Regions from separate parts of the Flintibacter sp. HCN-6482 genome, predicted to be linked through region 2. Evidence: a T-box and tRNA genes for the amino acid it is inferred to sense, from the RefSeq annotation. Region 2 holds a T-box; the other regions hold tRNA genes.
The links. A T-box is a leader RNA that pairs with one kind of tRNA and senses whether it is charged. The one in region 2 lies ahead of WKS99_RS10395 (glycine--tRNA ligase), so its partner is inferred to be a tRNA-Gly.
Positions count from the first base shown of each region.

Region 1: it has a tRNA-Gly gene. The T-box ahead of WKS99_RS10395 (glycine--tRNA ligase) is inferred to sense a tRNA for this amino acid. The anticodon was not compared.
Region 3: it has a tRNA-Gly gene. The T-box ahead of WKS99_RS10395 (glycine--tRNA ligase) is inferred to sense a tRNA for this amino acid. The anticodon was not compared.

Region 1 covers NZ_JBBKBK010000001.1:248,953-256,980, forward strand. Annotated here, with positions in the region: gene WKS99_RS01230 (RraA family protein) at 1-607, shown strand, start outside; gene WKS99_RS01235 (CitMHS family transporter) at 701-2,023, shown strand; gene WKS99_RS01240 (hypothetical protein) at 2,908-3,168, opposite strand; gene WKS99_RS01245 (hypothetical protein) at 3,973-4,404, opposite strand; gene WKS99_RS01250 (hypothetical protein) at 4,401-4,637, opposite strand; tRNA gene WKS99_RS01255 (tRNA-Gly) at 4,965-5,038, opposite strand; gene WKS99_RS01260 (desulfoferrodoxin family protein) at 5,220-5,594, shown strand; gene WKS99_RS01265 (S-layer homology domain-containing protein) at 5,725-8,028, opposite strand, start outside.
Region 2 covers NZ_JBBKBK010000003.1:161,795-169,822, reverse strand. Annotated here, with positions in the region: gene WKS99_RS10410 (ATP-binding protein) at 1-577, opposite strand, end outside; gene WKS99_RS10405 (metallophosphoesterase family protein) at 574-1,656, opposite strand; gene WKS99_RS10400 (TIGR00282 family metallophosphoesterase) at 1,659-2,435, opposite strand; gene WKS99_RS10395 (glycine--tRNA ligase) at 2,799-4,220, opposite strand; T-box leader at 4,289-4,502, opposite strand; gene WKS99_RS10390 (ribbon-helix-helix domain-containing protein) at 4,542-4,715, opposite strand; gene WKS99_RS10385 (hypothetical protein) at 4,810-5,031, shown strand; gene WKS99_RS10380 (DivIVA domain-containing protein) at 5,070-5,810, opposite strand; gene WKS99_RS10375 (cell division protein SepF) at 5,934-6,434, opposite strand; gene WKS99_RS10370 (YggS family pyridoxal phosphate-dependent enzyme) at 6,461-7,186, opposite strand; gene WKS99_RS10365 (HlyD family efflux transporter periplasmic adaptor subunit) at 7,237-8,028, opposite strand, start outside.
Region 3 covers NZ_JBBKBK010000001.1:353,422-361,449, forward strand. Annotated here, with positions in the region: gene WKS99_RS01715 (TRAP transporter large permease) at 1-1,188, opposite strand, end outside; gene WKS99_RS01720 (TRAP transporter small permease) at 1,191-1,676, opposite strand; gene WKS99_RS01725 (TRAP transporter substrate-binding protein) at 1,741-2,760, opposite strand; gene WKS99_RS01730 (GntR family transcriptional regulator) at 2,969-3,703, opposite strand; tRNA gene WKS99_RS01735 (tRNA-Gly) at 4,113-4,188, shown strand; gene sstT (serine/threonine transporter SstT) at 4,338-5,555, shown strand; gene WKS99_RS01745 (V-type ATP synthase subunit D) at 5,686-6,399, opposite strand; gene WKS99_RS01750 (V-type ATP synthase subunit B) at 6,412-7,788, opposite strand; gene WKS99_RS01755 (V-type ATP synthase subunit A) at 7,785-8,028, opposite strand, start outside.

The DNA.
Region 1 (8,028 bases), on a different contig from region 2:
TATGGGACGTTCCTGCGCACTGTGCAGTGAGATTCACCTGATTAACCGCCCCAAGGACTCCATTATGGTAGGTGCCGCTCTGACAGTAAAGGCCCGCCCTGGAGATAACTTGTTCATTCACCGGGCTCTGGACTTAGCCGGGGAGAATGATGTAGTCGTTGTTTCCAATGAAGGGGACAGATCTCAGTCTCTAATGGGAGAGATTATGGCTGTATACGCAGAGCATACCCGTAAAATTCGGGGTATCGTCTTGGATGGTCCAATCCGTGACGTGGACGAACTGTCCAAGATGGAGCATATGTTCCTCTACGCTACCGGCTCCACCCCAGGCGGTCCCTATAAGGAGGGGCCAGGAGAGATCAATGTTCCAATTTCCGTAGGTAACATTGCGGTTAATCCTGGAGACATTGTTTTAGGGGATGCTGACGGTGTCATCATTATTCCTCGGAAAGATGCCGACAAAATTTTGGAAACCGCTATCCCATTTGCCGTTGCTGACGCAGGGAAAGTAGATGCTGCTCGTACCGGCAAAGCAAATCGCCAATGGGTAGCGGACACCCTGGAGAAGAAGGGTGTAGAGATCATCGACGATGTATATCACGGGTAAATCTCCAGATAACATCGGCGCGTTGTACCACAGGTTGAATTCAGATCTCTGCTCGTTACTCTGGAAGCATATAAAAACGTTAGGAGGGTCTTTATGTCAGGACTAGCTCTAATTGGCTACTTGATGATTTTTTCCCTGATGGTCATAATCATTACCAAGAAAATGAGCGCCTTTTCCGCACTGATTTTGATTCCCCTGGTCTTTGGTATCATCGCTTGTATCTATAACGGCGAAAATCCATTTGTCTTGGGCTCCTATATCAGTGACGGGATTGCCGGTATCGTCGGTACCTTTACCACTGTACTTTTTGCTATTACATACTTCGGTCTTATGTTTGCCGCAGGCCTATTTGATCCTATCGTAGATAAAATTGTCAAGGTCGTTCACGGTGACCCGCTCCGGGTCCTAGTAGGCACCGCCGCAATGGCTATGTTGGTAGCCTTGGATGGAGATGGCAGCACCACATATATCATCTGTGCTACTGCTTTAGTCCCCATCTATGATTTGCTAAAAATCAAAAAGTTGTATCTCTGCTGCCTAATGATTCTTTCTGCTTGCATTATGGATATGATGCCCTGGGGTGGTCCTACGGTTCGTGCCATGGTCACTTGCGGGCTAACCTCCGATGTTATGTTCCGTTCACTGCTACCCAGTATGATTTGTGGAGCTCTCTATGTGCTTGCGTTGGCTGCTTATTTTGGTATCAAGGAACGCAAGCGTTTGGGTATCATTGACGTTTCTGGCAGCCAAGGAAGCTATGAATTCCGCCGCCAACTCAGCGAAGATGAGCTTTCACAGCGCCGTCCCAAACTGTGGGCTTTCAACCTAATTCTTACTCTTGCTCTGATGGTATTGCTAGTCGCTGGTCTGCTCAGCGCCAATGTTACCTTTGCCATTGGCTGTGGCATTACTCTGGTAGTCAACTGGCATGATTCAGGTATGCAGATGAAATTAGTCAAGACAAAGGGGCACGAGTACGTTACTACCTTGGCAATGATGGCCAGTGCAGCTGTACTGGTGGGTATTATGAGCGGAACCGGTATCTCTGATGCCATTGCTCATCACCTCTCTGAGTTAATTCCCGAGGCACTAGGAAATCACTTCCCGGCATTGCTAGCTCTTATCTCTCTGCCTGGCGACTGGTTTTTGTCGGTGGATTCCTTCTATTATGGCGTGCTACCCATTCTATCAGAGGCTGGCTATGCCTATGGCTTCACCAGTGTGAATATAGCCATCGCCTCTATCATGGGGCAAGCTATCCATATGTGTAGCCCATTGGTTGGATCCTTCTATGTAGCCCTTAATCTTACTGGTCAGGACATGATCAGTGTACAGAAAATAGTGGTCCGCTGGGGGCTTGGGCTATTTGTAGCATTCTGTATTGGCGCGGTAGCTACTGGTGCCTTCCCTCTATAAGGATAAAGGGTACTGTTCTCAAAAGATATTTAGCTAGTTTATTGTATCCTACAGTCATAATAGGAAAACCTGGAGTATGCTCAGAATCAAAAAAATTAGGCGAAACAGTTAAAGGTATCCGGATTTGTGAGATATTGATATAGTAACAGGCAGGGGACAAAAATTTGTCCCCCGCCTGTTTTATAATAATATTATTTTGTAGGTGTGGCTGAAACCCTCTTCATCGTGATGGCGTTGTCCTACTGGTTGCAGGTGATGGCACCGTACAGTTTTCTCCACAGACAGTCCATGTAGGACACATGGTCTTTCTCCCCCTGGATGTATTCCTCTAGAGCTTTTGTAGACTGGCCAGTAAATATTTTTCTGGAAGGAACAGCTTTTCAGCTTCCCGTCTGTGGTCTGCGGAGCTTACTGTATCGTCATATGCATTACCCGCCTCTGATGATATTGGTATCCTGATTATCAGTCATGGGGGGGGATCGGGCGCGGTCACGGAGAGGGAATGGCGCAACCACCCCGCAGTGGATCATCTGTGCCAGTTGGACTCAGCTCTCAGCAGTCTCCAGTAGTTCCTTTTCCTCCATTTTATAAGTTTACCGCTCTTTGCAACTGACCACACAATGCCACATCCCCGCGGGAAAAGCCATTCAAAAAATCCAACGAGAAATGCGCCCTCGCTTTGACGTAGACACCCAGGTCACATGGTCGGCCCGGTGGGCGGCTACAGATCCTCTGCCATGACCTGGGCGCTGTATTCCGCAAGGCCCATGCCCGTCTACTCCTGACAGTAGTCCTCCATCTTCCGTTGCAGGACTTCCTTTTCAGCCGCGTTGAGGTGATAGGAGAGGACCGTTCCACTGCCGTCCGCCGGTGGAGTGCAATCTCTAATCGCAGACCTGACCGGATGCCATATCGTAGTTGGCGTAGACATTCAGCCAGTCGCCGTTCTTTGTAGTGCAGACCTGAGTCCCGAAAACCGCATCCACGTCGAAGGACGTCTCCAGGTAAAAATTCAGGAGGCCGTCCACCTCGGAGATATCCTCCGCCTGGTATAGCATCTGTTCAAAAGAGGAGGCCCCGCACTCTCCCCGCAGGTAGGAGCGTAGGAGCCGGACGGCATCTAGGAACTCTAGAGTCCGTTCCATCTGAAGACAGGGTCCTATCCAGACTCCCGGATGTGGAAAACGGCGAACCGCTTTGCGGCCTCCAGTTCCTGCAGGGCCTGCTGATCCCCCTGCCAGAGCTTCCGGCTGACGTAGCTGTACTCCCGCTCAGGGACCAACTCATTGATGAGCAGGTCCAGATAGTCCCCGAGCTTATCCTACACGGTCTCATCCTTTAGCTGACGATTCAGCGCATCCAATCTCTCTCCGTCAAAAGAGGATAATCTCTGTCTCCTGCATTTCTGGTACCTCCTCTTAACATAGCCCTGTGCGGACCAGGCATCTTAGCTTCCTCTATCGCTTGGGGAGTGTTTTGATCCAGACCCGGCTCACAGTAAAACTCATAAGGGCCAATCCTCCAGCGAATCCCAGGCAGGTCTAGAAAGCGGTCACCAGCGCGGTCCAGGATTTCCAGATTGAATTCAATGGCGTTTTCCACTCCGAAGGGCATATCCCGGCCGCTTCTGTGATAGAGCACACAGACCGCCGGCCAGTCCGCCACCTCCAGGTAACTCTGTGAGAGACCCTGTACAGTTTGGTATCCATGACCTGCTCCGGGGTTGTCACCGCACCGGAGGTATAGCAGCTTTCGCTGGGGCCCGTTTCCCAGCCCAGAAGGATGCTGGTGAACCGGATCGGCGCAATCGCCGGTGTCACGTGGGGAGTATACGCTCCGCCCGGTCCAACACATCATCCAGCTCGTTGCTACCCGCCGCCCAAGGCAGATAGGAGGACATATCCTCCAGCAGATTCCGGACGACGGCAATCTGACGCCTGCGTCTCCGTCTATTGTGCGTTCCAGCTCTCCTCGGTCTCCCGCCGATATTGGCCAGCTAGGTCACGTTTTTCCCCGAACAGGGGCCGCACATGTGGGAAGCCATAGTGTTCCCCCTCTGCGGTCTCATCGTACCGGCCCAGTACATCGTGGAGCGGTACATCGCACATGGTGAAGAACTCACCACGCACTGAGCAGGTCCGTTCGGACGGATCGACAGACTCTATAACGCCGCCCCGCAGTTCGAAATCGCCGGGGCCTCCATAATGTTCTGTGCCAACGAACAGCCCGGTTTGACCGCAGTTCCACTCCCATGTGACAAACTCAACTCCGTATCTGCTGGAGTGACCGGCAAGCACAGCGCCGTTAAACTCCGCCAGAAGCTTATAGTTCTCGCCCAGTCCATTTGCTTTCAGGTCTGGGGCCTGCTCGATGAGTGTCATGTACTCCCTGACCACACCGGAAATATCTGTAACCTGGCCTCGAGCCACTTCTGCTGCAGGGTCTGTAGTATCATTCGTTCGGAAGCGGATGCCGCCGCCATCGGTGAGTTGGCACAGTCGGCGGTCATTCCATTCAATTGGCAGGAGCCCTTCTCCTCGGGCTGTACCGTGTAGCCGACTTTCTGGAGAGCGATTTCAATCTCCGTAAAATAGGAGTATTGTGCGTTGTTCATGTGATTCCTTCCCTCCTTGGCTTAGCAGGTCTTTTTTATTTGCGCAAGAAATCGAAAAAACCGGTCTGTTGATTCTCTGATACCAACAAACCGGGGCTCCATTTTTCGTATTCATTTTTTCTGCTGACCAGCGCCCTTTTTGATTTGAAAAGGGCACTAATCGCCATCTGAGTTTTCAATTCTCCGAAAACCGTAGTTCAAATCCATCCAGTTTGAAAAATTCTTGTCTGGCATCTTTTTTACCTTCAGAAATTTTACAAATAAAAAGCCGCAACACCCTGGAACAGTAAGCTTACAGCCCACTATATCCAAATTGTTGCGGCTTTTTGGAGCAGGTGAAGGGAATCGAACCCTCGTGTTCAGCTTGGGAAGCTGACATTCTGCCATTGAACTACACCTGCAACTTGATAGCTTATATATGATAGCATAATCGTCTGTACTTTGCAAGGGAAAATTCTCATATTTTGAGGAACAATTCTTCCCCAAAATAATTGGATTATTTTGGAGTATTCCAATCTCTTTTCTTGACTTTCTCTTCTGGGCATACTATAATAAAATTATAAGCAAATAATGAGAGGAGTTATTATTATGAAATTTTATCGCTGTGAGCACTGCGGCAATATCATCACCTTTGTTCATTCCGCCGGCGTACCTGTCATGTGCTGTGGCCAGAAGATGACCGAGCTGGTTCCAGGCACCACTGACGGCGCCGCCGAGAAGCACGTCCCTGTTGTGGAAGTTCAGGGCAGCACTGTTCAGGTCAAGGTAGGCTCTGTGGAGCATCCCATGCTGCCCGAGCATTTTATTCAGTTCATCGCCATCGAGACCAAACACGGCAGCCAAATCAAATATCTCCAACCTGGTGAGAAGCCGCAGGCCTCCTTTGTGCTGGCTGACGGCGATCAGCTGGTGGCCGCTTATGAGTACTGCAACCTCCATGGCCTTTGGAAAGCCTGAACCCATAGTTTCCATGAATCGCAATAGGCGGCGTGACTGTTTGTCGCGCCGCCTTTTTGTCTGCTGATTTTACGACAGCGCGGCCGCCCTGTAAAAAGGGCGGCCGCGCTATTGTCTTATTCCATAAGGATCATTCCGCCAGTTCCGTACAGAAGTTCATAAAGATCTGTGCTACCTCGGCACGGGTGGCCCCGGCGGTAGGCGCCAGGATACCGTTCCCCTTGCCGGACAGCAGACCAGCGTTCACCGCCCAGTCCATGGCCTTCACGGCATAGCTGGAGATGGAGGAGGCGTCCAGATAGCCCTCTGTACCCTTGCCGCTCTGGCTGGTCTTGTACCCCTCGTTCTGGGCGTAGCGGTACAGGATGGCCGCCAGCTGCTCCCGTGTAATGGGATCGTTGGGGCCGAAGGTGTCGCCGTAGCCGGACACGATGCCCTCACCGGCCGCCCAGGAAATGGCGTCGGCGTACCAGGCGCCCTCCGCCACGTCAGCGAAGTCAGCCCTGCCGGCCGCGGGCTTGCCCTCCAGGCTGTACAGCATCTGGGCCACCATGGCACGGGTCAGGGTGCTGCCGGGGGCGAACTCCCGGTCGGACACACCGGACATCAGGCCGTTGTCCAGAGCGTAGTCCACCGCCTCATGGTACCAGGCGTCCTCGTCCACATCCCGGAAGCCGGCGGCGGGGCAGGTATCCTGGTGGTCGATCTCCACGAAGGAGGCCTCAATGGTCACCTTGGACCGGGGCATCTTGAAGGTATACTTGCCATCGCCCTTGTCGGTCAGCTTGATCTCGTCCCCATTCTTGTCGGTGACGGTCAGCTCGTCCAGCTCATAGCCCTCGTCGGGCTTGACGGTGATGGTCACCGTCCGGCCGCTGGAGGCGCTCTTGGGGGACACGGTCACACTGCCGTTGTCAATGTTCTTGTCCACGCTGATGGAGTAGCTGCTGGAGCCGCCGCCTCCACCGCCGCCAGCGCTATTGATCGTATAGACGAACTCCGCCACATCGCTGTCAAGAGAGTCTTTATACAGGCCCTTGGTATAGGCTTTTACAGTAGTGCTGGAGCTAATCGTCAAGGCTCCGGTATATTCCTGACTCGTGTCAGATGCGGTGGGATCAGAGCCGTCCAGAGTATAATAAATCTTGGAAAATTCAGGCAGAGTTGTAGTAGACAACTCTACGGTCTGAGTACCAATATAGGTGCCCGCCGCCGGAGATGCAACGGGAGCTGCGGCCTTTTGCAGCATCATAACCAGTTGTTTTTGTCCGTCTTCTGCATCCTGTTCTACAATCTGATATTTCGCCTGGTTATCAACAAAGTTGTTGACAGACGCTCTTCCGCTCTCATAGGGAGCGGTAAATTCTTTACTGAGTTCGGGCGAGGAGTTGATATAGATGCCGATTTTTGCATCTTGCGACAGTCCCCCTTCTCCAATGTTCAGCAGGACATTGTTGAGTGTATTGAGCCAGAGGTCGGAATCGATCTCTTTCCCTCCATTGGTTCCTTTGTTGCCGAGGATGGTGGCCGTACCGGATACTTGAACGCTCTTAATACCAATACCGGCATAGACACCGCCATACAGGTATTCGGAGGTATTCTCAGTAATCACGCCACCAGTCATAATAAACGCGGCATTTCTGTGGAGATGGACGCCGCCGGCACTCTGATCTCTACCTTTATTTCCAGTGATCGTGCCGCCCTCCATAACAAAGGTAGCGCCGCCTTGTATCGTCACACCGCCGCCGCGGGCATTGCTGCCAACACCTCCAGTGAGCTTACCGGCATTGCTGCCGCTGCTGTCTTTCAGGGTAAAGGTATTTGCCGTGACCAGCAGGATATGGCTTCCTTCGGGGGCCGTGATGGTCTGGCCGTTCAAATCCAAGGTCATGGTTTTTCCGACAGAGAGCGAATCACCGAGGGTCACACTCCGCAGTAATTTCACAGTACCTTCCTCACCAACAGCATCGATGGCGGCCTTCACAGAAGTGTACTTCTCCCCACCCTCTACCTGGGCAACAAATTTCTCTTCCTCAGCAAGGGGGACAATTTCAACTTCCTGTACCTCGCCAACCTTAGGAGGGGCAACAGTTACGGGAATCTCTGTTACAATGGTATCACTAGAGTTGTCCGCCTTTTGGGATACATGGAAGGTATAATCCCCTTCGGACAGGGAATAAATGACATATTTTTCGCCCTTCTTGACCGCTGTATCAAAATCGTTGAACGCAGTAATGGGGCTGCCGTCCGCCTTGGTCACGGTGACCTTGTCATTCTCGGTCAGGCCGTCCAGCACGATCAAGTTGCGGTTGACCACCTTTACGTCAGTATCTTCGATGGTCACAGCGCTTGCGGTATTCCAGTCACAGTGGGTCTTGTAGATGACCACATTGCCCTTATATGTATTGCCGCTGATCGTGGCCTTCAGGGCCGA
Region 2 (8,028 bases):
TCAGCCCCACGCTTCGGTTGACCTTTCGGCGGTTGAGCCACTCCCGCAGCCTCCCCTCGGTCTGGGAGTAGGACACGTCCTCCTCCCCGGAGGACACCAGCGCGGCAATACGCCGCTCCAGCTCCGGGGCCGCTGTAACCGCCAGGTCTCCACCCAATCCAATGAAGGCCGACCGCTCAAAGACCTCCCGTCCCACACCGGTGAGCAGCTCGCCGCAGTTGGCGGCAGTCAGGCCGGGGACCGCCTCCTCCGTCCCGGTGTAGACGGCGGAAAAGGCCCCGAAGGGAGCGCTGCCCTTGGGACCCCGGCGGAGGGTGATGTCCCGGTCCTGCCACTCCAGGTCCATAGTCCCCTCCATGGGGGCGCCGGACCAGGGCTGATACCGGTTCTTGTCCGCCAAATACCCCTTTTTATCCCGGTCCCGGGTATCGATGCCATAGAGCATAGCCTTCCAAAAGGCGGCCCAGGTGGATTTGCCCCCCTCGTTGGGGGCATAGATCAGATTTAAGCCATCCCCCAGCTCCAGCCGGGCGTGGTCCAGCTTGCCGAAAGTGGCCGTCATGGATCTTATCTTCATAGGGACACATCCTCCCCGCCCTCCAGGGCGGCCAGGCCGAACCGGGCGGCCATCTGATAGGTCCGCTCCTCCGGCTCCTCTTGACATTTTGTCCACATGGCCCGGAGAAAGAGGCCAGTCAGGGTGTCCTCCTCCCGCCGTTTCCACAGGTCTGTGGGCAGTCTTGTCTGGTCCCGGAGGGTCAGGCCGTAAAACCGGGGGGCCAGTTCCCGCTCCAGCGCCGGCAGATTTGGGCTCTCTCCCTCGCCGGTGAGCAGAATGCGGTAAATGTGCTCGCTGGTGTCCTGGGGCAGGGCGGCCAGTACGGCCTCCAGCGGTTCCTTTCCCGTAACATCCACCGGCAGAATCTCATACCGGCGGCGGCCCAGGGGGAGGAGCTGGGCCTGGGCCCGGCCCTCCTCCAGCTCTACATAGAGCACGCCCTTCTGTCCCAGCTCGTCAAAGCCGCGGCCCTCCGGGCAGCCGGGATAGGCCCAGAAGGTCCGGCCCGCCCGCCGCAGGCCGCTCCCCTGGTGGATATGGCCCAGGGCCAGGTAGTCCAGGCCGCTGGTCTCGATCTCGGCGGGGGAGAGGGGCCCATACTCGCTCTGGGGCGCCGTGTCGCCGTGGACGCACATGATCTGCACACCCTTCCCCTCTGGGGCCCGGAAGCCGGCCAGCGGGCTGTCTGTCTGGCGGCTGTCATAAAAGGCCCGGCCCCAGACCGTGCAGCCCAACTGGGGCAGCTCTACCGCCTCCATCTGTGGGGAGGAGAAAATATGGACGTTTTCCGGCCAGTCCAGGGTGGCGTACACCGACCGGGGGGACCAGAAATCGTGGTTTCCCGGAGAGAGGAACACCGGGCAGGGGATGTCCCCCAGGGCCCGGGCCAGGGCCTGGGCCGTCTCCTGAAAGACCCGCTCCGAGTCCAGCAGATCTCCGGCCAGCAGCACCAGGTCGGCCGCCCTCTCCCGTGCCGCCTGGGCCATGCGGCCCAGCAGCTCCCTCTGCTCTCCCCGCCGCCGTGCCGCCTGGTCCGGGGAGAGGCCAGAAAAGGGGCTGTCCAGGTGGAAGTCAGCCCCATGGATTATTCTAATCATGATTATTCCTCCAGGTCCGCCCGGCGGACCTCCACGCACCGCTTCGTCTCCGTGTCGATGGTAAACAGGCAGGCGTTGAGCTTGCAGTTCCCCTCCGCCTCCTCATACCGCCGGGGCAGTCCTCCCAGGAACAGATTGATGGAGTGCTCCGGCCGTATGCCCAGCACGGACCGCTTGGGACCGGTCATTCCAAGGTCGGTGACAAAGCCCGTGCCCTTGGGCAGGATCTGGCAGTCGGCGGTGGGCACATGGGTGTGGGTGCCCCAGACGGCCTGGACCCTCCCATCCAGATACCAGGCCATGGCCCCCTTCTCGCTGGTGGCCTCGGCGTGGAAGTCTACCAGGGCCAGGTCGTAGTCCTGCCCCCGGAGGAGGAAATTGGTGGCCTTAAAGGGGCTATCCAGGTTGGGGTTCAGCTCCACCCGGCCCATCAGGTTCAGGACAGCGACGCGCTGGCCCTGGCACTGGTATATCCCCATTCCCCGGCCCGGCACCCGGCCGGCGTAGTTGGCCGGACGGAGGATATGGGGGTCCTTGTCCAAAAATTCGCCGATCTGGATACGGTTCCAGGTGTGGTTGCCCAGGGTGATAACGTCGGCCCCCGCCTCCAGCATCCGCCGGGCCTGGGCGGGGGTGATGCCCACACCAGAGGCGTTCTCCCCATTGACCACGGCAAAGTGGGCCCCGGTGTCCTCCCGCAGCTCCCGCAGCCGGCGGGCCAGGATATCCTGGCCTCCCTCGCCCACCACATCCCCCACGGCCAGTATCTTCAACAGCATAACAAAGCCCCTCCTCCAAGTTGGTACCACTTCTATTCAAATGGATTATACCGTATCCCAGGCCGGTCCGCAACCACCGGAGGCAAAAGAAAAAGCGCCGCCCATGGAGGTCATGGGCGGCACGGAGGGCCTGATTGCGGGGCGGAGGGGCAGATCAATAGGCCAGCTTCTCCTCCAGCCAGCCCTTCAGCCCGCTGATGGGAACACGGACCTGCGCTCCCACACAAAGCGGGCTTTGTGTGGGGCCCCAAGGCAATTAAAATCCTCGGACGGAATGGATCCGCCCTCCGGAAATTCTCCCTGCGGTCGAATTTTTAAACCGCCGCTTCAGCAGGCGGCATGGAGCAGGTGGCGGCCGTCTGCTTAATAGGCCAGCTTCTCCTCCAGCCAGCCCTTCAGCTCGCTGATGGGAACACGGACCTGCTCCATGGTGTCCCGGTCCCGGATGGTAACGGCGTTGTCCGCCTCATCGGTGTCGCTGCCCACGGTCTGGAAGTCCACGGTGATGCAGTAGGGGGTGCCGATCTCGTCCTGCCGGCGGTAACGCTTGCCGATGGAGCCGGCGTCGTCGTAGTCCACCATGAAATACTTGGACAGCTCGGCCTGGATCTCCCGGCCCTTGTCGGCCAGCTTCTTGGACAGGGGAAGCACGGCGCACTTGAAGGGGGCCAGGGCAGGGTGGAGGCGCAGGACAGTGCGGACATCGTTCTTCTCGGCATCCACCACCTCCTCGTCATAGGCGTCCACCAGGAAGGCCAGTGTCACCCGGTCGGCGCCCAGGGAGGGCTCCACCACATAGGGGATATAGTGCTCGTTCTTCTCCTGGTCGAAGTAGGTCATGTCCTTACCGGAGGTGTTCTGGTGGGCGGTCAGGTCGAAGTTGGTCCGGCTGGCCACGCCCCACAGCTCGCCCCAGCCGAAGGGGAATACGAACTCAAAGTCAGTGGTGGCGTTGGAGTAGTGGGACAGCTCCTCCGGGTCGTGGTCCCGCAGGCGTAAATTCTCATCCCTCATGCCCAGGTTCAACAGCCACTGATGGCAGAAGTCCTTCCAGTAGGCGAACCATTCCAGCTCGGTGCCGGGGGTGCAGAAGAACTCCAGCTCCATCTGCTCAAATTCACGGGTACGGAAGGTGAAGTTTCCGGGGGTGATCTCGTTGCGGAAGGACTTGCCCACCTGGCACACGCCGAAGGGCAGCTTCCGGCGGGTGGTGCGCTGGACGTTCTGGAAGTTGACAAAGATGCCCTGGGCGGTTTCGGGGCGGAGGTAGACGGTGTTTTTTGCGTCCTCGGTAACACCCTGGAAGGTCTTGAACATCAGGTTAAACTGGCGGATGTCGGTCCAGTTGTGCTTGCCGCAGGAGGGGCAGGGGATGTTGTGCTCCTCCACAAACTCCTTCATCTGGGCCTGGCTCATGGCGTCCACGCTGTGGCCCAGGTCAAAGCTGTTCTCCTGGCACCAATCCTCGATGACCTTGTCGGCGCGGAAGCGTTCCTTACACTCCTTGCAGTCCATCAGGGGGTCGGAGAAGCCGCCCACGTGGCCGGAGGCCACCCACACCTGGGGATTCATCAAAATGGCGGCGTCCAGGCCCACGTTGTAGGGGTTCTCCTGAACGAACTTCTTCCACCATGCCTTTTTCACATTGTTTTTCAGCTCCACACCCAGGGGGCCGTAGTCCCAGGTGTTGGCCAGTCCGCCGTAGATCTCGCTGCCGGAGAAAATGAAGCCCCGGCCCTTACACAGGTTGACGATCTTCTCCATGGTCTTTTCGGTGTTTTTCATGGTAACTGCTCCTTTTCATCATACTGTTTGATTGGCTCAGAGCAAAAAAAGCGCCCCGAGCCCTTGGGGCTCAGGGCGAATATGTTACAAATATCCGCGGTTCCACCTGAATTCGTGTCTGGCTGACACGCGCTTCGTTCCCGGTAACGGCGGGGGGACCGGCGGGCCATTTCCTGCCCGCGCTCCAGAGGCGCCTTCCCTTCGCGGCTTTGGAGGATTTTCACCAGCCATCCTCTCTCTGAAGCCCCGCCGCTGGGTACTATTCTCTGTCCTTGCTTTGAAGCGTATTGTATGACAGTTTTTCCCCGTTGTCAAGGGAATTTACGGTTTTTTCGCCCCGTCAGCCCCGTTTTTTTCCATCCGCTCCAGATGGGCCTTCAGGAGCAGATTGATATAGCTGGACAAAGAGCGGTCCTCTCTTTCAGCCAGACGCTTTGTCTGCTCCAGTACCGGGTCATCCAATGTAATACTGATTTTTGTTTTAAGCGGCTTCATACTTATCACCATATACGACTATACTATCAAATAGTATTTAATATTGACGAATCCTATCGAATCGCCTATAATCGTACTAAAAGAGGTGATGCATATGTATTCCAATGATTTTGAAGCCGCCTTCTCCTGCTTTTTAGAGCGGAGGGACTATGACGAGGCGGCGAACCAGATGTTCACCCTGGCCCGTCTGGCCTTTGCCGCTGGATGGCAGGCGGCGGGAGGGGCCCCGCCTCAGGAGGAGCCCATCTTTACCCTCCTCCGCGGCGGCGCGGAAGATGGACAGCGTGAAGCGGCCTCTCAGCCGGAAATCGGTTGAGAGGCCGCTTATTTCACGCCGGACAAGTCCGGCTCTCTTCATTTGATCTCATAGTCTCGGCCGAACTGGAGCTCACCGAAGTTAATGCGGCTGCCCCGGACTGGGGGCAGATCCTCCTCATCTTCGTCCTCCGCCTCGCCGCCCGACACGGGGCCAAACTCGGCGGTATCCTCCAGATCCTCAGGCTCCTCCTCCGCCTCCTGGCGGGCCTTCAAATTCTCCGCCGTGGCCTCCAGCATGGCCTGGTTCAGCAATCGCTGAACATTGTCGTCTATCTCGGACACCGTTTCCTCCACCGGATCAGGGGCCGGCTGGGGCTGGGCGTCGGGACACATCTCGCCCAGCTGGTCCAAAAATTCCTCCTGCTTGGCGTGGATGGCCCGCAGCTTATCCACAAAGGCGGCGGTGGCGTTCTTGGCCTGCTGAAGCCGGAACTCCTCCGCCTCCACCTCCTTGGTAATGCTCTCCATACGCTGGCGCGCTTCGCCCTCCGCCTCGTGGATCAGGGCGGCACGCTTCTGCTCCGCCTCCCGGACCAGATCATCCGCCCGGCGCTGGGCGATCATAAAGGCCTGCCGCATGGCGTCCTCGGTGGCCCGGTACTCCTCCACCTTGTCGGCCAACACCTTCATCTTGCTTTTCAGCACGGCGTTCTCGCTGTACAGGGCGGAGTAATCCGCCGTCAGAATATCCAAAAATTCGTCCACCTGGGACATATTGTAGCCGTTGAAGGTGGCCTTTTGAAAGGCGCGCTCAGACACTTCCTGGGGCGTAAGCATAGTGTGATCCCTCCTAAAATCTTTCTACTGCCAAAAGGGAAGCGGGCCGACGGGTATGCCGGCCCTTCCAATTTACGGCGCTTGCCGCGCCGCCCCATCCGTGACGGGGCTTGGGCGGCGATCTCAGAAATATAGCCCGTTGTTCTCCAGTTCGTCGATCAGGTCGCCCAGGATATCCACGTTGTAAGGGGTGATGATATAGGTGGAGATGGCCACCTTTTTGATCTTGCCCTCGTTGGCGTAGGCCACGCCGGACAGGAAGTCCAGCAGGCGGCGGGCGATCTCCTTGTTGGTGGACTCCAGGTTCAGCACCACCGTTCGCTTCTCCCGCAGATGGTCGGCGATGGCGGAGGCGTCCTCAAACTTCTCCGGTTTGACCAGCACCACCTGGAGCTGGGTCGCCGCCCGGATGTTGACCACCTTGTTGCTCCGGCGCTCCTCCTCCTGGGAGGAGCCGTACAGGGTGTCCACATTCCGGGAGGACCGCTCCAACCGCTCGGGCCGCTCCCGGCGCTCTGCCCGTGGGGCGGGGGCGTCGAAGTCGTCAAAGCCATCAAAGTCGTCGTCGGGCTCCTCGTCCTCATAGGGGTGGGCCAAACGCTTAAATTCGTCAAAAAGTCCCATCACACGTTCCTCTTTTCTTCAGCGCGTCATTTGTGTATGTCCGTCCGGGGCGTGCCCATGGGAGGCCGGGGCCCAAACAGGGCGGTGCCCACCCGGACAAGAGTAGATCCCTCGGCGATGGCGTCGGCGTAGTCGCCGCTCATCCCCATGGACAGACAGTCTATACTAGCTTGATTATCCGACATTTTCTCCTTTATGTCAACAAAAAGCTGTCGCATGGCCTGAAAATATGGCCGGTTGGAACCAATTTCCAGTGAGACCGGAGGAATAGCCATCAGGCCCCGGAGCCGGACATGGGGAAGCTGGGCCGTCAGCTGGGCCAGCTCCTCCGCCTCCTGAGGGGAGCAGCCCCCCTTGCTCTCCTCGCCGGCGATGTTGACCTCCAGCAAGATGTCCTGGACAATGCCCAACTTCTCCGCCTGGCTGTGGATGGCCCGGAGCAGGCGCTCCGAGTCCACCGAATGGATGAGCTCCACCTTTCCCACCACCTGCTTGACCTTGTTGGTCTGGAGGTGGCCGATAAAGTGGACCCTGGCCCCCTCATAGGCCCCGGCCTCCAGGTGGGCGGTCAGCTCTTGAACCCGGTTTTCCCCGCACACCTGGACCCCGGCGGCAATAGCCGCCCGGATGGTTTCGTCCGTCTGTACCTTGGTGGCGGCGCACAGGGTGATCTCACCCGGCGTCCGGCCGGCGTCAGCCGCCGCCTGGGCGATTTTTGCCCGCACCGCCTGAATATTTTGTGCCAGCTCCATAAAATATGACCTTCTCTCTATCTCAAGGGATCTTCCCCTTTTGAATGCGCTTAGAATTGAAGCAGTTGGCCGTCAAACAGCCCGATGGCCTGGGTGATGACCTCGTCCCCGGCCCGCAGGGCATCGCTGCTGGTGGAAGTAGGCTTGACCACATAGTAGTCGCCGCCCTCCGTCACCACCTGGATGCCCTTAAACTCCGCCCGGCCGGCCACCAGCACATAGACGCCCAGCTTGCTGACCTCCCGCTCCTCGCCGGTCTCCTCATCCTTCTGGGTAGATTTTATCATGCGGACCGCCTCCTTGGGCACCCGCAGGCCGGAGAAGCTCTCAAAAATCAGCTCTGCCGTCTGATGGCGCAGCAGAGTAGTACGGGCCAGATACCGGTCCGAGGAAAAGACCACCAGGGTCACCTCTCCCTCTGTGGGACCCACCTGCTCCACCCGCATGTCCACGTCCTGGGAGAAGTCCCCGGTAAACCGGAGGAGGGCCGTTCCCCCCTCCCGCAGCCGCTCCGCCGCCTCGTTGGGCAGGCTGGCGGCAAAGTACCACCGGTCGGAGGTGATAAGCTTGCCCACCGCGCCCTCGTCGGCGCTCTGGCTGTCCATCATGGCGGCCAGGGAGGAGGGGGTGAGCTGGAACACCGTTTCCGGAGTCAGCAAGCTCTCATAGCCGTCCACCAGGCTGGAGAACACGCCGGACCGGTCGGCGGTGATCCGGGTCGTGGCCCCGGAAGACTGCTTGTACAGAGCGGAACGCTGGCTCTTCAGGCTCTGGAGCTGGGCCGTCAAATCGGCGGAGGTGAGGCCGTCGCCGTAGGTATAGCCCCGCTTCAGGACGCCGCT
Region 3 (8,028 bases), on a different contig from region 2:
CACGCTTTTGATGACCTTTTCAGAGGGCACGTTGGCCACCCGGGCGACCGCATAGATGCACAGGCCAAAAGGCGGAGTGCTTAGGCCGATCATCAGGTTCATAACCATCATCACGCCGATGTAGACGGGGTCCATGCCAAAGCTGGCGGTGATCTGCAATACGATGGGAGCGGTGAGGATCAGCGCACAGTTGCTCTCCATGAACATACCCATAATCAGCAAGATAATGTTGATCATGATGATGACCACCATGGGCATATGGGCGATGGGGCCCATCAGGGACATGATTTTTTCTGGCAACTGCTCCAACATCAGCGCCTTGGTGAAGATGCCGCCAGCCGTCATGATGACCATAATTGATGCCACAGACTTGCAGGTTTCCTTTACACAGTTGAGGAAGCCTCTCCAGGTGAGGGAGTGATGACACAAGCCCAGGATCAGCATATACAAGACCGCCATACCGCCGGTCTCGCCGGGGCTGAATATACCGGAGAGCATAGTAATCAGAATCAGAACGGGAGCCATCATGATGGGAAGGGCACGCAGGAACAGGATCCCCAGCGGCCGCTCGTCCTTCTTCGTGACGGAAGGCTTGGGCGGGTTGACCAGCTTTCTCTTGTCCACCAGTAGGACATAGATAAACAGGCTGGCAGACATCACAATGGCGGGAACTACGCCGCCCAGAAGGGATTTCACGCTGGAAATCTGAGCCACAGTGGCGTAAAGCACCAGTGGAATGCTGGGCGGGAAAATGGGACCTACGGTGGAAGACGCGATAGTCAGCGCCGCGCCGTATTCCCGCTCGTAGCCCTCCTCCTCCATAGAATCCACGAAGATAGGGCCCAAGCCGCACACACCAGCGATGGCCGCGCCGGACATACCAGCAAAGATTAGGCTCAACACAACCGCTACGCGGGAGGAGTAACCCCGTTTTCCCTTTGCCAGCGCCCGGGCAAAGTCAAAGCCGCGGGTGGTCTCTCCCAGCTCGCTGACCAGATTGCCCATAAGGATGAAGGCTGGAACCGCCAGCAGGGAAAAGGACATACAGGACTGATAAAAAGAGTAGCCCACCAGTGCCAGCGACGTATCGGTCAGGATATAGTATGCGATGGCAGGCAGACCCATAGCCACCACGATGGGGGCGCCGACCCCCAGCAAGGCCACAAAGCCAAGCAACAGTAACAGCATGTTCACGCTCTCTCAGCCCTCCTCTCTTTGATCAGGGCAGAAATACTAATTAGATTCTGGATAATCCACATGGCGGATCCCAGAACGATCAGCGCATGAATCGCAACGATGGGAATGTGAGTGGCAGCGGTAGTCAGCTTTGAAATGGGCGGAATCAGAAGGTATTCGCTATAGATGACAAAAGCGCAGTACATGCAGCAGATCACCTTGCCGATTACCATTAGCCAAAATTTAGTTCTGGGCCAGATCTGATAGATAATCTCCAGTTGCAGGTGCGCCTCCTCCTTCTCCGCCTGAGCGAGATAGCAGAAGATCAGGCCGGTAAAGCACATCATAGCCACTTCCTCGCTCCATGTAGTGGAAAAGCCCAGAAAAGACCGGCAGAGAACTTGAATGTCAAGCGCCGCGATGACGACGATAAGGAAGATCCCACAGACAGAATTAACAAGGCTGCGGAACCCGTCCCAGATTTTTCCCAAAGCAGACATGGCAATATCTCCTTTCGTACAAATTAGCAGGGAATGCCCGACGGACGTGCGGATGAAGAATCGTCTACTCGCTCTCGACGTTCTGAATCAGTTCAATCATGTCACCCCAGTCGTCGGAAAAATAGTCGTAGACTGTCTCGGCGGCCTCATGAAAGCTAGCCAAGTCCAGACCGTTCTCCTCGGTGATGACCGTCATGCCGCCATCGATGCAGATCTGTTTGTAGCCCTCTTCCTTCTCCACGATGCGCTGATTCATCTCATGGGTGGCATCTACCGCAGCCTGCATCACGGCCTGTTGCTGATCCTCAGTCAGGCTGTCAAAGGTTTCACGGTTGATCCACAGACCCAGGTTTGTGGGCAGGTGGCGGGTCTCCATGCAGTAGGCCTGAACCTCATACAGGGCGGAGCTCACCAGGGTGGAGTAAGGATTCTCCTGTCCGTCAATGACATTGGTAATCAGGGCGGTCGCCACTTCACTGAAGGCCATTGGCGTAGCGGCCGCACCGAAGGCGTTGGCAAACAGCACCTGATAGAGGTCGGAGGCGACCACGCGGATTTTGGCACCCTTCATATCACTCAGGTCGTAAATGGGGAAGTTGCAGGTCAGTTGGCGGTCGCCAGAGTTGAAGGCGGTGAGGAGCATGACATGGTCGTCCTCCAGCGCCTCGTTAATGGCCCGCAGGGGCTCAGAGGTGAAGGGGTTGAACACCGCCTCCTGGTGCGCCGCGTCCCGATAGACATAGGGGGCGTCAAAGGCTCCCAGCCTGGGATCCAGGTCGCCAGCAGAGGAGGGCACATACTGAATGAAGTCCACAATGCCAGCTTGGAGCGGCTGCATATCGTAGCCGCACAGGGTGTTGTCAAAGTAGCATTGAACTTCCAGCTCGCCTTTTGTGTACTCATATACCTTGTCGGCAAAAAGCTGTTCCCAGATGCCGGCGTCGGAGGATGCGGAGTTCTGATCGGTGAATTTTAATACCCGGGGCTCGTTGTTGCTGCCGGAGTCCCCGCTTCCGCAACCGGCCAGCACTGGGAGCAACAAGACGGCAGAAAGCAGGGATGCAAGGTTCCTTTTTAGTTTCATTTTTGATTCTCCTTTCTTACATTAATTATGATGGCGGAAACATTTCTTTCCCCTACACCATCTAATCTAATTTCTGCTTATCTTGGCACTTGGTATTTGGCATTTGGCGTTTGGCATACCAAAAATAGCAACTTATTTATACATCAACTACACCAAAAAGTCAACCCAAATCAGGCGAATTTTCTATATTATCCAAATATTATCGATATTATTTGTCTATTGTGACGAACTCTTCTTGAAGCTTGGTATCCAGATTCGCCGGATCAAAGCCAAGGTGTCCCGGCAGCGAGAGCATTCGCTGCCTCCATGCGCTGTAGTGTTCCGACAGATACCGGCACGCATTTTCATAGTCTCCGCTCTCCATGCACTTCAGAATGGCAAGGTGCTCCTGAGCAAAAGCATTGCCGTCCTTTCCACTGTATTTCATGCTAAGGATAGAAGCTCGGGTCACCTTTTCGTTGATCTCCTCTGAAAAGGTAAATAAGATGCTATTCCCGGATTTTCGATTGATATAGCGGTGAAAGCTGGTATCCAGCGCCATGATGCTGTAATAGGAACCGTGATCCTGCTTGGTAACGTCCATCATCTCCTGGAGGATGCCATGCAGGTGGGCAAAGTCCTCCGGTGTATATTTATAAAAGGCCAGCTCAAAGCCGAGCATGTCGATGGGCTCCCGAATCTCCAGCAGTTCCAGAATGTTCCGCCACAACAGAGGAGCAACCATGCGTATTTTTCCGTTCTGCTCCACCCAGCCTTCCTTCTCCAAAAGGGTCAGCGCATCTCGCAGCGGCGTCCGGCTCACCCCCAGCATGGAGGCGAATTCCCGTTCGTTGACGTTGCTTCCCGCTTTCAGCTTGCCTGTAATGATCAGCGATTTGATCTGCTGATAGATTTTCGTGCTGTAGCTTTTGTTCTTTTCGATTTTTTCTAAATACTGTACCATATCCTACTTCTCCATGCTTCTGGCTCAATCCCAAAAATATTCTGCTGTACCCAGCGGCAAATCCTGCATTTCTCATGCCAATTATTATATTTTTTATATCACGTTCTCTATAATATGTCAATTCCAGGATATTTCCGGCGGCTTCTCACTTGATCCCATGAATGCGGTAACGCATCAAAATTTTCCTTACCTTTACACAAAAGCAAGCCAATTATATCAAAAAATGGAAAATTCTCTAAGCAGCCTTTGGCGGTCACAATGAACAGAATAAAAGGCAATATAATTTCCTCAACTAAATTTTGTTGCAAATTTGTCAACCAATCATGACAAAGACATTTTTATATTTTTTCAAAATTTAAATTTCGGGGTTGACATCGCTCTGTTTTCTGTTATAATACCATTTGTCGCTGCGAGTGTAGCTCATCTGGTAGAGCGCCACCTTGCCAAGGTGGAGGTAGCGAGTTCGAGCCTCGTCACTCGCTCCAAGTGGAAAGACACGACATATGTCGTGTCTTTCTTTTTGAATTTTCGTGCCCAGCCACTGTCCCTTCAGGGCAGGTCAGCGGTCCCTTATTCAGCCCTGTGGTAAAGGGTTACGCTCCCCTTTACTTCACCAAAGAAAGGAATCGGAAGTATGGAACTCTTACACAAGTGGAACCATATCAGCCTAGTCAAACGGATCATCGTGGGACTTATTCTGGGCGCCGCTCTAGGCGCCCTCCTGCCTCAGGCCTCCGTCATCGGTATCCTGGGCACTCTGTTCGTCAATGCCTTGAAGGCTCTGGCCCCTCTGCTGGTCTTTTTCCTCGTCCTTCACTCCCTCTCACAGCATAAAAAGGGAGCTAAGAGCAACATGTCCGCTGTGATCGTCTTTTATCTGATTGGCACCTTTCTGGCCGCGCTGTGCGCCGTGGTGACCAGCTTTCTCTTTCCATCCACTCTGATTTTGGCCGAGCAGGCCGAGCAGGCTGCCCCTGGCGGCATCGCTGACGTGCTCCAGAATCTGCTGAACAGCGCCGTAAGCAACCCCATCTCCGCCATCGCTGAAGCAAACTATATTGGCGTGCTGCTGTGGGCCGTTGTCTTTGGACTAGCCATGCGTGAGGCCGGCGAGGGCACCAAGACCGTACTGGGCGACATCTCCAATATGCTGTCCTCCGCAATCCGATGGGTCATTAGCTGCGCCCCCTTCGGCATCCTAGGGCTTGTCTATACCACCGTATCCGATACCGGCTTTGAGTCCTTTCTGAATTATGGCCGGCTAATTCTGGTCTTAGTAGGCTGTATGCTCCTGGTAGCTCTGGTCGTCAACCCCATCATCGTCTACCTGGCTATTCGGAAAAATCCCTATCCCCTGGTCTTTCGATGTCTGAAGGACAGCGGCATCATGGCTTTCTTTACCCGCAGCTCGGCGGCTAATATCCCGGTGAATATGAAGCTGTGTGAAGACTTGGGTCTGGATAAGGAGAAGTACTCCGTTTCCATTCCCCTGGGAGCTACTATTAACATGGCTGGCGCTGCCATCACTATCACCATCCTTACCCTGGCCGCCGCCAACACGCTGGGTATCTCTGTGGACTTTCCCACTGCCCTCCTGCTGAGTTTGGTTTCCTCTGTGGCCGCCTGTGGCTCCTCCGGCGTGGCGGGAGGCTCGCTGCTCCTCATCCCAATGGCCTGCAGTATGTTCGGTATCTCCAGCGACATAGCCATGCAGGTGGTCGGCATCGGCTTTATCATCGGTGTCATTCAGGACTCCTGTGAAACCGCACTTAACTCCTCCTCCGATGTGCTGTTCACTGCCGCGGCCGAGTTCCGCGGCCGCAGGAAAGCCGGACTGGATATGGGGTATTGATGGAGGGGACCCATTCCTCCATACGTCTAAAACAGTGGGTTAAATATAATAAGGAGGCACTGCCCTGGATTTTCCGGGCAGTGCCTCCTTTTTTATCTTGTCCCATTGACAAAGTGAGGAAACATACGCCTTAAACCTCTTCCGGCGCCTCACCTGAAGCCCTGAAAACCTTTGCGGCTCTAGCGTTCTCGGCTCTCCGATCCTCGATGGCCTCCTTCAGAAGCATATCCTTCACCTTCATCAGTCGAATGGTGTTGGCCCGCTCGTTTTCATCCAGCTTCATGGTGATATACTTGATATTTTCCTGCATCTCCGGGATCTTCACATACTCCAGGGCGTTGACCCGTCGGCGGGTCTTCTCGATCTCCTCCGCCAAAAGCTGTGAGGTCTTTTCGATCTCCGCCAGCTTCAGCATATCCTGGAACACCTGTGACATAGCGTCTACCGCGTCGTCCAGCTCGCCGCTGGTCTGGGCAAAGCCATAGGGATAGATCTCCCCTGGGTCCTGGCTGCTGGTGCGGAATTCATATTTGGGCACGTCCACTGACATGATGTTCTGGAAGGTCATATCCAGCTCCACAGACTGCTTGGGGTAGAGCAGGGACTGCTCCAGCATCTCTGGAGACATCAGAGCCGCGGCCACAGTGAAGGAGCCGTGGGCCCGCATAAGCCCCTCCTCCACCCGGCGGCGCAGGGAACGATTCTCTCGAATCACGTCCATAAACTGCTTCATCAGCTCATCTCGCTTATCCTTGAGCAGCTTATGGCCCCGCTGGGCGGTCTTTAGCCGGCCCTTGAGCCGGGTGAGCTCCATACGGGTGGGATTGATGGTCGTGGAAGGCATTTCACTCCCCCCTTAGTCCTTCTTGGGCAAATACTTGTCGATATACTCCGGCTTGATCCGCTTCAACTCACTCCGGGGCAGGATAGATAGCAGCTCCCAGCCCAGATCCAGCGTCTCCTCAATCGAGCGGTTCTCATCTGTCCCCTGAGAAACGTACCGCTTTTCAAATTCATCCGCAAATTTAGCATAGAGCAGGTCGGTGGGGCTCAACGCCGCCTCGCCCAGGATGGACATGAGCTCCTTGTTCTCCTTTCCGGTGGCGTAGGCAGAAAAGAGCTGATTCATGGTGCCTGAGTGGTCCTCCCGGGTCTTGCCCGCTCCGGTGCCCTTGTCCTTCAGGCGGGACAGGGATGGCAGTACGTCCACCGGGGGATTGATGCCCCTACGGTACAGCTCCCTGGAAAGAATGATCTGCCCCTCGGTAATATAGCCGGTCAGGTCGGGAATGGGGTGGGTCTTGTCGTCCTCCGGCATAGTCAGGATAGGGATCAGGGTAATGGATCCCTCCTTGCCCAGCTGGCGGCCTGCCCGCTCGTACAGGGTCGCCAGGTTGGTATACAGGTAACCGGGGTAGCCCCGGCGGCCTGGGACCTCCTTCTTGGCGGCGGAGACCTCCCGTAGCGCCTCGGCATAGTTGGTGATGTCGGTCATGATGACCAGTACGTGCATATTCTTCTCAAAGGCCAGATATTCCGCCGCTGTCAGGGCCATGCGGGGCGTGGCGATACGCTCCACTGCCGGGTCGTTGGCCAGATTGGTAAACAGCACCGTACGGTCGATGGCGCCGGTACGCCGGAACTCCTGGACGAAGAACTCCGACTCCTCAAAGGTGATGCCAATGGCGGCAAAAACCACGGCGAAGTTGGATTCCCCATCCAGCACCTTGGCCTGCCGGGCGATTTGGGCCGCCAAAGCGGCGTGAGGCAGGCCGGACCCGGAGAAGATAGGCAGCTTTTGGCCGCGGACCAGGGTGTTCAGCCCGTCAATGGTAGAGATACCCGTCTGAATGAACTCATTGGGATAGTTGCGGGCGGCGGGATTCATGGCCAGACCGTTGATATCCCGATACTCGTCGGCCAGGATGGCTGGGCCGCCGTCAATAGGCTCCCCCATGCCGTTAAACACCCGGCCCAGCATATCTCCGGACACCCCCAGTTGAAGAGGGTGTCCCAGGAACCTGATTTTGGAGTCCGCCAGATTGATACCGGCTGAGTTTTCAAACAGCTGGACCACTGCGGTATTCCCGTTTACTTCCAACACCTGACAGCGGCGGACGGTGCCGTCGGTCAGTTCGATCTCTCCCAGCTCGTCATAGGTGACGCCCTGTACCCGGTCCACCACCATCAGGGGGCCGGATATCTCCTGTATCGTCTTATACTCTCGGATCACAGTGCATCCTCTCCCTTCTCGGCAATGGCGCTGATCTCTTCCTCCATCTCCACCAACAGGTTGGCGTAGGAGTCTTTATACAGATAAGCGGGGACGGACTTGGCCCGGCCGATCTTTTCCCGTGCGGGGATGGAGAACAGAGCGTTCAAATCGCCTCCCCGCTCTGACGCGCCCCGGCACTCCTGGTCGTACTGGTGAATCATAGCCAGCAGGCGGGCCTGGCGGTCATACTCCGAGTAG